DNA from 2 places in the Chryseobacterium tructae genome. Region 2 is predicted to be linked to the other one. Evidence: riboswitches for the same ligand, from Rfam matches in the RefSeq annotation. Region 2 holds a riboswitch; the other holds the start of a gene.
What was found. A riboswitch is a leader RNA that binds a small molecule or an ion and turns the genes downstream of it on or off. The one in region 2 is predicted to bind S-adenosylmethionine.
Positions count from the first base shown of each region.

Region 1: another riboswitch for S-adenosylmethionine. It lies ahead of QWZ06_RS23710 (alpha/beta fold hydrolase); the one in region 2 lies ahead of QWZ06_RS24580 (TonB-dependent receptor plug domain-containing protein).

Region 1 is NZ_JAUFQR010000003.1:12,571-17,728, forward strand. Features, by position in the region: gene QWZ06_RS23705 (ACT domain-containing protein) at 1-1,131, opposite strand, end outside; gene QWZ06_RS23710 (alpha/beta fold hydrolase) at 1,135-2,073, opposite strand; SAM riboswitch class I at 2,136-2,243, opposite strand; partial or broken gene QWZ06_RS23715 (MGH1-like glycoside hydrolase domain-containing protein) at 2,432-5,046, shown strand.
Region 2 is NZ_JAUFQR010000003.1:188,502-193,659, forward strand. Features, by position in the region: gene QWZ06_RS24560 (hypothetical protein) at 1-108, opposite strand, end outside; gene QWZ06_RS24565 (hypothetical protein) at 161-337, opposite strand; gene QWZ06_RS24570 (SusC/RagA family TonB-linked outer membrane protein) at 567-1,424, opposite strand; gene QWZ06_RS24575 (hypothetical protein) at 1,508-1,681, opposite strand; gene QWZ06_RS24580 (TonB-dependent receptor plug domain-containing protein) at 1,768-2,901, opposite strand; SAM riboswitch class I at 2,985-3,081, opposite strand; gene QWZ06_RS24585 (type II 3-dehydroquinate dehydratase) at 3,324-3,731, shown strand; gene pckA (phosphoenolpyruvate carboxykinase (ATP)) at 3,920-5,158, opposite strand, start outside.

The DNA.
Region 1 (5,158 bases), 180 kb from region 2:
AATCAATAGTTTTCTTGCTACATCATTTCCAGATAGGTCTTCTCTTGGATCCGGTTCAGTATATCCTTTTTCCAAAGCTTCATTGATAATTGTGGAGAATTTATCGTCTCTCAATGAAAAATTGTTGAAAACATAGCTCAATGTTCCGGAAAAAACGCCTTTAATTCTGGTGATATTCTCTCCTGAAAGGTGCAATAATTTAATTGTATCAATTAACGGAAGTCCTGCTCCTACATTAGTTTCATACAGATAACGTCTGTTATTTTTACTCAACGTATATCTTAGTTTACGGTATTCTTCAATCGGAAGGGTGTTGAAGATCTTATTGGAAGAAACCAGATCGAATCCGTTTTCTGCTAATGCATGATAATTTTTAACAAAATCCTTACTTGCTGTATTGTCTACCACAATCAGGTTCTCTAATTGATTTTCATTGGAGAAATTGATGAGTTCCTGAACATCTGAAGAATGTTCTGCCGTTAACACCTCATCAGACCAATTACTATCAAATCCTTTTTTATTGAATGCTATTTTCTTTGAATTGGCTACAGCAACAACTTTCAGATCTACTTTTTTACGTCTTTTAATTTCTTCCGAAGACTCAAGAACCTGTTCGATTAATGTTTTCCCTACATTTCCATGGCCAATAATAGCCAGATGAACGGTCTTCGGTTTTTTGAAGATCTCAGATTCTATAATGTTTCTGGTTTTTTCATCCTGTGAAGAAGTCACTACAATGTTCACTCTGTTTTCACCGGCAACCTGATTGAGCAGCAATGGGAAAACATTGTTTCTAGCCAATTCTGCAAAGACTTTATTGGAATCTTCTGCTACAAAACCAATCACAGAAACATTGTTGATGCTATATATTTGAGATACTTTTCCTGATTTTCTTTCTGCTTCAAACTCATCAATAAGACAAGCTACTGCTTTTTCAGCATCGTTTTCGTGAACTAAAATAGAAATTCCGTTTTCTATGGCTTGCTGAGAGATTACTCCCACACTGATACGCGCTAAAGTAAGCGCTTTAAAAATTCGTCCGTCAATTCCGATTTCTCCTAAGAAATCTTCTCCTTCAAATTTGACAATTGATCTGTTCTTCAAAAATTTTATTTCTTTAGCATTTTTCATTACTTATAAAATGTTTTTTATGATATTATTTAATTGTTGATATTCCATTAGGAAGGCATCATGCCCGTGTATAGATTGGATCTCGTGATAAGAGACATTCTCCTTTTTCTTTTTCAGATTCTCAAAACACATTCGGATTTCAGAAGCCGGGAAGAATAAATCTGTATCTACGGAGATCATGTGCATTCGTGCTTGTATGCTCTCCAGAGCTATTTCATCAGCATTGATATTCATCAGCAAATGATTCATCAGTTTGTACGCCTGTAAACTAAACCTTTCGTTTAGTGCATTGCCATGATAAACCAGCCAGTCTTCTGATTGTAAGCGTTGCTTTTCCTGATTGTATTTGTTTTGAAATCTGTCATTAAGTGATTCCGGAGTTCTATAACACAACATGGCGTGAATTCTAGCTTTTTGCAATGGTTCATCTTTATCATTCAATAAAAATTTCTGAACCAGACATTGTGCATGCAGCCAATCGTGTGTTCTATAATCACAGGCAATGGGAATAAAAATCTCGGCTAGCTTTGGTTGCTTTGCTAACATTTCCCATGCAATTCCTCCTCCAAGGGAGCCTCCAATAATGGCGTATAAATTTGTAATATGTAAAGCCTCTAATCCTTTCAGAAATATGTTCGCTATATCTGAAGGGGTGAAGTCTTCATAGTCTTCAATTAAAAAATGATCGTATCCGTTTCCGGGGATGTTGAAACACAGAACAGTATATTTGTCGGTATCAACGATCTGATTTTCGCCTACCAATTGTTTCCACCAGCCTTTTTCTCCGGATACGTTTGAATTTCCGGTAAGGGCATGGTTGATTAAAATGACAGGGGCTGTAAACAGGTCTTTCCCGAAAAGCTCATAGCTCAACGAGATATTGTATTCCTTTTGGGAATGAGTTTGATACGAAAGATTAATATAGTTTAGTTCTGTTTTCAATTCTATTATATATTTTAATACAATTGAAAATGCCACAGGAAATGGCTGAAAAGAACTTCAGTAAGTTATCTGTCCAAAATAATTTTGGTAGAACGTAGCACCTTCTTTGCTTGCGCAAAGGGTTGCTAAGGTTTCATAGGGTCTAATCCCTCAACCTTTCTTGATAACATTTTCAATATTTGAATGAACGAATGGTGCAAAGGTAGTTCTTTTCTTTTAAAATCAAAAAAAAATTAATTTAATATTTTAAAAAGCCCTTAAAGACAAGTATTTCAAGGGTATATTAATTATTCTTCAGACAAAAACAATTGGAATTATTTTGCAAAAAAGCTACCTTCGTATGGAAAAATGATGATATATGATCGCCGAAAAAGAAAGATTACAAGATACCAAATGGAAAAACTGGGGACCTTATGTAAGCAACCGGCAATGGGGAAATGTACGGGAAGACTATAGCCCGAACGGAAATGCATGGAACTACACCAATCATAATAATGCGGAAAGTTATACCTATCGCTGGGGTGAAGAAGGTATTGCTGGAATTTCTGATGTAAAGCAATTGTTCTGTTTTGCTCTTTCGTTTTGGAATAAAAGAGACAAAATCGTTAAAGAGCGTTTCTTTGGTCTGAGCAACCCTCAGGGAAACCATGGTGAAGACATCAAGGAAATTTTCTATTATCTGGATAACACTCCTACTCATAGCTATATGAAGATGGTCTATAAATATCCGATTAATGAATTCCCTTATGATGAACTTGTTGCTGAAAACGGAAGACGCAGCAAACAGGAACCGGAATATGAGATCTTTGATACCGGAATATTTGATAATGATGCTTATTTTGATATTTTCATTGAATATTGTAAAGCAGATCACAATGATATTCTGGTAAGGGTTACGGTTTGCAACCGAAGCCAACAAGATGCTCCGATAGTAGTAGCACCAACAGCCTGGTTCAGAAACAACTGGAAATGGGGTTATAATACCTATAAAGGAGAAATGAATGCCTCCGATGACGGAAGTATTACTATTGGACACGACAGTATTTCCATCAAAAAGTTTTATTCAAGAAATGGAAATGCCCAAAGCGTATTCTGCGAAAATGAAACCAATACTCCAAAGCTGTATGGAGCACCACAGGCAGAAATACTTATTTTAAAGATGGGATCAATGATTTTATCGTCCATCATAGTAACACCGTAAACCCTGAAAAAAGAGGAAGCAAAGCTTCTTTTCTAATTGACGAACTCATTGGAGCCGGACAATCTCAGGTCTTTGAATTCAGACTATGTCCTGAGGAAAGTGATGAGCCTTTTGAAAATTTTGATAAAATCTTTGAAATCAGACAATCTGAAGCCGAAGAGTTCTATCATGAAATTCAGAATGATACCACCAATGAAGACGAAAGGAATGTGCAAAGACAGGCCTTCGCAGGCCTTCTATGGAATAAACAATTTTATCACTATAATATCGGGAAATGGCTGAAAGGAGATCCTAATTTTGAAGCTCCAAGAAACTTTAATGACTATGTAAGGAATACCGAATGGAATCATCTTCACAATAAGGATATTATTTCTATGCCTGATAAGTGGGAGTACCCTTGGTATGCAACCTGGGATCTTGCTTTTCATTGTGTACCTTTATCTATTATTGATGCAGAATTTGCTAAAGGGCAGCTTTTACTTCTTACCAAAGAGTGGTATATGCATCCTAATGGACAGCTTCCCGCCTATGAATGGAATATGAGTGATGTGAATCCACCTGTACATGCATGGTCATGCTTCAGGGTTTTTAAAATTGATGAAAAAAACAATGGAAAACCGGATTTATTATTCCTTGAAAAGGTATTCCAAAAGCTGTTGCTCAACTTCACCTGGTGGGTAAATCGAAAGGATAAGAACGGAAAAAATATCTTTGGTGGTGGTTTTCTTGGGCTTGATAACATTGGAGCTTTTGACCGGAATATGGAGCTAAAAGAGGGACAGCATCTCGAGCAGGCAGACGGGACAAGCTGGATGGCGATGTATGCTTTAAATATGATGCGAATCGCTATGGAACTCGCTCAGTATTATCAGGTGTATGAAGATATGGCGATTAAGTTCTTCGAACATTATCTTTATATCGCAGAAGCTATGGAAAACCTGGGCGAAGGTACCAAAGGGCTATGGAATGAAGAAGACGGATTCTTCTATGATGTTCTTCAGCTTGGAAACGGAGATAGTGTTTCTTTACGATTGAGAAGTATTGTCGGGTTAATTCCTTTATTTGCTGTAGAAATTGTAGATCATCGCCTTCTGGAAAAGATGCCCAACTTCAAAACCAGAATGGAATGGATCTTAAAAAATAAACCTGAACTTACTAAACTTGTTTCTCATTGGGATGAGGAAGGCCAGGGAAGAAAGCATCTGATGAGTATTCTCCGCAAGAACAGACTGACAAAGGTATTAACGAGAATGCTTGATGAAAAGGAATTTTTAAGTTCTTATGGTATCCGGGCAATGTCTAAAGTATATGAGGAAAATCCGTTTGTATTCTCTGTTCATGGCAATGAAAATATGGTGTATTATACTCCTGCAGAAAGTGATAGCAGAATGTTTGGCGGAAACAGTAATTGGCGTGGTCCCATCTGGTTTCCTATCAATTTCCTGATTGTGGAAAGTTTACAGCGCTTCCATTATTATTATGGAAACAGCCTGAAAGTAGAATTTCCAACCGGAAGTGGTGAGAAGAAAAACCTGGATGAAGTAGCTCAGAATATCAGCAAAAGGCTTTGTTCTATATTCTTAAAGGATGAACATGGCCAACGAGCTTTCAATGGTGGGAATCCAAAGTTCAATTATGATGAACATTTTAAAGATTACATCACATTCTTCGAATATTTCCATGGTGATAACGGACGTGGCGTAGGGGCTTCTCATCAGACAGGATGGACAGCAACTGTGGCCAAACTTATAAAACCGAGATTGACATTTTAAAAAAAATAACGAATAATAAATCATAGATGCCGGATGTTTCATTCGGCATTTTTCATTCTTCAAATTGATCAAAAAAATAGAAATCAGCGAATTACAATAAAAAAAGCATCAA
Region 2 (5,158 bases):
ATACCTGAAATAAGTTGTCCCATCCAATGCCTGCTCAGGATCCATTCCTTTATGTTTATAGAAGGTCAGAAGATTTTCTGCCTGAACATAAATTCTGAACTTTTTCAATCCTAATGTTTCAAAATAATCAGATGGAAGCGTATATCCTAAACTTACATTCTTAAGTCTTGCATACGTCCCTGAATAAAGGAATCTTGTAGACGTTGATGTCCAGTTGTTGGTTTTCGTGTTTTAAAGCAGGAACATCTGTATAAGGATTGTCCGGAGTCCATCTGTTCAGCATTTCTGTTCCCCATGCACGTCCGCCTAAGTTTTCCGCTATGTAAGATGGAAGCATAATCTGAATCCAAAAATCTTCCCACCAATTTTTAAATGTTAACAGCGCTGAAAAAAATCAAAGCTTTTTATAATTGATACTCGTACTCACACCTCCTGTTAGCTTAGGTAAAGCAGAACCTTGCAATATTTTTTTGTAGCTTTAGCATATTCGGATGTTGTTCCTTCTACCTGGTTTCCATTAGCATCTTTCGTAATGGTCTTCCATAATGGCTTTCCGTTGCTTGGGTCTACCCCTGCCCATTCCTGAATGTAAAAAAATCATAAACAGAACCTCCTACATTCAATTGCTTAGTCGTTCCAATCACAAGTGGCCCGTTAGGTAATTTTGTGATTTTATTATTTAAAGTACTTAGGTTAACATCGACATTCCATTGGAAATCTTCCGTTTTAATAGGTGTAGTAAACAATGAAAATTCAAAACCAGTATTCTTTATGGTTCCTACATTGGCCGGATAGTCACTAATTCCTAAGGACGGAGCCACCGGTACGTTAAACAACAGGTTTTTACTTTTTCTTTCAAAATACTCTACATTACCTTTAATCCTGTTATTAAGAATCGCAAACTCCAACCCTACATTCAGGTTAAGGTTCGTTTCCCATATCAGATTAGGAGTACCTACTTTTTCTAATGTTTTTCCGGGTTCACCAGCAAGCGGTGAATCTTTATATAATTCCTGGTAAGCATAATAAAGAGCTGAACCATTTGGCTTTTGTAATTTGTCATTTCCTTGTCCACCATAACTTGCACGCAACGTCAATAGATTAAAGAAATTCAGGTTTTTAACAAACTCTTCGTTTGAAAGTTTCCAAGATCCGCCGACAGACCAAAATGTTCCCCATCTGTTATTTTTTGAAAATCTTGAAGAGCTATCTGCTCTTGTTGATGCGGATAAGAAGTATTTATTATCAAAGTCATATTCCACTTTTCCAAGGAAACTTAATAAGCTTAACTTATCACTGTTTCCTCCGAAATCTACCAATAAAGAAGCGGCATCAGGTTCATAGTAATTAGGCAATGAAAACCCTTGTCTGCTTCCAGAAATAATCTGGTAGTCATATTTGTAAAATTCATGTCCACCTAACACATTAATATGGTGCCTGCCAAACCTCTTATCATAGGTAAGAATATTACTGGTGGTATAGGAAAGCGTTCTGCTATTGGTCTTTCTTACAGATCCTCCGGTCTCTTTCCTTGGCCAAGAAGCGGATTCGTATAATAATGTTCATTATAGTTCACCAAATCAACAGAAAAGCTTGATCTAAATTTCAATTCCGGAAGGAATGTTAATTCCATAAAACCTTTTCCTGAAAAGTTATCAATCTTATTTTCATTCTTATCCAATGGTAAGCTTGCCGCTAAATTCTGATTCTGAAGTGCTGCCGTAGGTCTGTATCTCCCAAAATCATATACTTTGTTTCCGTCAGCGTCTAATACGTAAGAACCGTCAGGATTTCTTTCAAGTATGGATAGAAAGATGGAATCGCTCTCGCAGCCTGAATAATATTGCTTGCCTTAGAATCTGAAGAACTCGGAGCCTGCTGAATACTGTTGGTATAACTTAGGTTCACCCCAACATTCAGCCACTTTTTAACTTCTGAATTAATCTTTAACCTTGTATTATATCTTTTAAACCCTGACTCAATCGCCATTCCTTTATCGTCCAAATATCCTAATGAAAAGAAATAATTGCTTTTCTCACTTCCACCACTGATATCAAGATCTACCTGATTTCTGGAAGCCACTCTTTGTAAAACATCTCTCCAGTCATCATTCCATAAAGCTCTTGCTCCCGGTAATAACTTTCCGTCAGTGCCTATTGGTTTTGGATAATTAGCTCCATAAGGATTAATCCCTAAATTAGAAATAATATTATCCGTCGCCATCTGCGCTGCCTGCTGAGCTGAAATTGAACCAGACTGATATCCGTTTCTCATTGCCTCCCAGTATAATTGGAAATACTGATCAGTATTTACTTGTTCATAGTCTTTTACTGCTCTGCCTGAGAATCCCTGACTTATATTAAAGTTGACTCTTGCTTCACCTTTTTTACCAGACTTTGTAGTAACGATAATAATTCCGTTTGCCCCTCTTGAACCATACAAAGCACTTGCAGTGGCATCTTTTAGTACACTGATGGATTCTATATCATTAGGACTGATTCCATTGATATTTCCATCAAAAGGAATTCCATCTACAACATATAGAGGTTCACTGGAAGCACTTACCGAGCCTACTCCTCTGATTCGGATGGTAGCGGTAGCTCCAGGCTGCCCTGAAGCACCCGTAACCTGAATTCCGGGAACTTGTCCTTCTAATGCTTTCGTAACATTGGTTACGGGTCTGTTATTGATTTTATCGCTGGAAATTGTTGCTACTGATCCGGTATAGCTGTTTCTTTTTGCCTTTCCATAGGCTACTACAACCACTTCATCAATTTCTTTTTCTCTAAGAGTATCTTTTTTAGGTTTGGAATTCTGTCCGTTTACACTTACCACCCCTAGAAAAAAGGCAGCAACTGACGGAATCCAAATTTTAGAATTGAATAAATTTTTACTAATCATAATCAATTTTGTTTACCATATATTAAAATTTTGCCCTTTACCGAAAAGTCAGCAAAGGGCATCGATAAATACGATAAACCAAATGCTTATTTTTCCTTTAAAGGCTGAATGTAACACCTTACACAATGCAGGTTGTCAAGACTTCGTAGGGTCAGTTCCCTCCATCTTTCTTTATAAGCCGATCGAAATATGGTTGCAAAGCTATAAACTTTTAGTCTATAAAACAAGTAGACTTATAGATTTTCATGATAATTTTTCAAAAATTAACATAAGTTTTTATTAAAACCCTCCACAAAAAGGAATTATAACGATTATCATTTTATTAAACATGACAAATATCATTATCAATACTATAATTACAAAAACACAAGAGATTCTAAAGTTTTTAACCTTTAATTGAAAAAACTTTTTAATTTTATAGAATGAAAGTTTTGATTATAAATGGGCCAAACCTAAATCTTTTAGGAACCCGGGAACCTGAGATCTACGGAAATATTTCTATGGAAACATATCTGGAAAACTTAAAATCTGAGTTTCACACTCATGAATTAAGTTATTATCAATCCAATATTGAAGGCGAACTGATCAACAGGCTTCAGGAAGATGATTTTGATGCTGTTGTAATTAATCCAGGGGCTTTTACCCATTATTCTTATGCGATCGCTGACTGTCTGAAGAATATTAGAAAGCCAAAAATAGAAGTTCATATCAGCAATATTTATAAAAGGGAGGAATTCAGACAGAAATCCGTTACAGCAGCCAATACCGATGCCGTTTTATCCGGATTTGGGATGGATGGATACAGATTGGCAATCCTGAGTTTGAAATAATCAAATCATGAATCTTCAGATTTTATAATATATAAATATTTTGCTCGCAGATTTAGCAGATTACGCAGATCTTATTTTTATAGGGTTTCATATTTTTCCCCAAACATCTGTAAAATCAGCTTAATCAGCGAGAGTAAAAATAAAAAAGCCTCATCAATGATGAGGCTTTCTATTTGTACTTTATCTGATTAGATAGTTTGCTCTTGCAATTGAGGTCCTGAAGGGATTAGTCTCTTCCCTTCTTCAGTACCGCAATACTGTTCGAAGTTTTTGATATATCTTGAAGCAAGATCTTTTGCTTTTTCTTCCCATTCTGAAGTATTTTCGTACGTATCTCTAGGATCAAGGATACCTGTAGAAACGTTTGGAAGTTCAGTAGGAATCTCAAGGTTCATGATTGGAACCTGAGTTTTAGGAGCGTTATCGATAGATCCGTCAATGATTGCATCAATGATTGCTCTTGTATCTTTTAGAGAAATTCTCTTACCAGTACCATTCCATCCTGTATTTACTAAATAAGCTTTAGCTCCGTGTTCTTTCATTTTTCCGATCAATGTTTTAGAATACATTGTTGGGTGTAATGTAAGGAACGCTTCTCCAAATGCCGGAGAGAAAGATGGCTGAGGTTCAGTAATTCCTCTTTCAGTCCCTGCTAATTTAGAAGTATAACCGCAAAGGAAGTGGTATTGAGCCTGATCTTCGTTCAGGATAGAAACCGGAGGAAGTACTCCGAATGCATCTGCTGAAAGATAAACGATTTTCTTCGCATGACCAGCCTTAGATGGTAATACAATTTTGTTGATATGATAGATTGGATAAGAAACTCTTGTGTTTTCAGTGATAGACCCGTCAGTATAATCTGCTTGTCCATTGTTCACTACAACGTTTTCAAGAAGTGCATCTCTTTTGATCGCTCTGAAGATATCCGGTTCTTTTTCTTCTGATAGGTCGATTACTTTAGCGTAGCATCCTCCTTCATAGTTGAATACTCCGTTATTATCCCATCCGTGCTCGTCATCACCGATAAGGTACCTTTTCGGATCTGCTGACAACGTAGTTTTTCCTGTTCCTGAAAGACCAAAGAATAAAGCTACATCACCTTTCTCACCTACGTTTGCAGAACAGTGCATAGAAGCCATACCTTTTAATGGAAGGTAATAGTTCATCATTGCAAACATACCTTTCTTCATCTCACCGCCATACCAAGTACCACCAATGATTTGAAGTTTTTCAGTAAGGTTGAACATGACAAAGTTTTCAGAATTCAATCCTTGAGCTTCCCAGTTAGGATTTGTTGTTTTGGAACCGTTGATTACTGTGAAATCTGGTTCGCCAAAGTTTTCAAGCTCATAGTGAGAAGGACGGATAAACATGTTGGTAACAAAATGCGCCTGCCATGCTACTTCCATGATAAATCTTACTTTAAG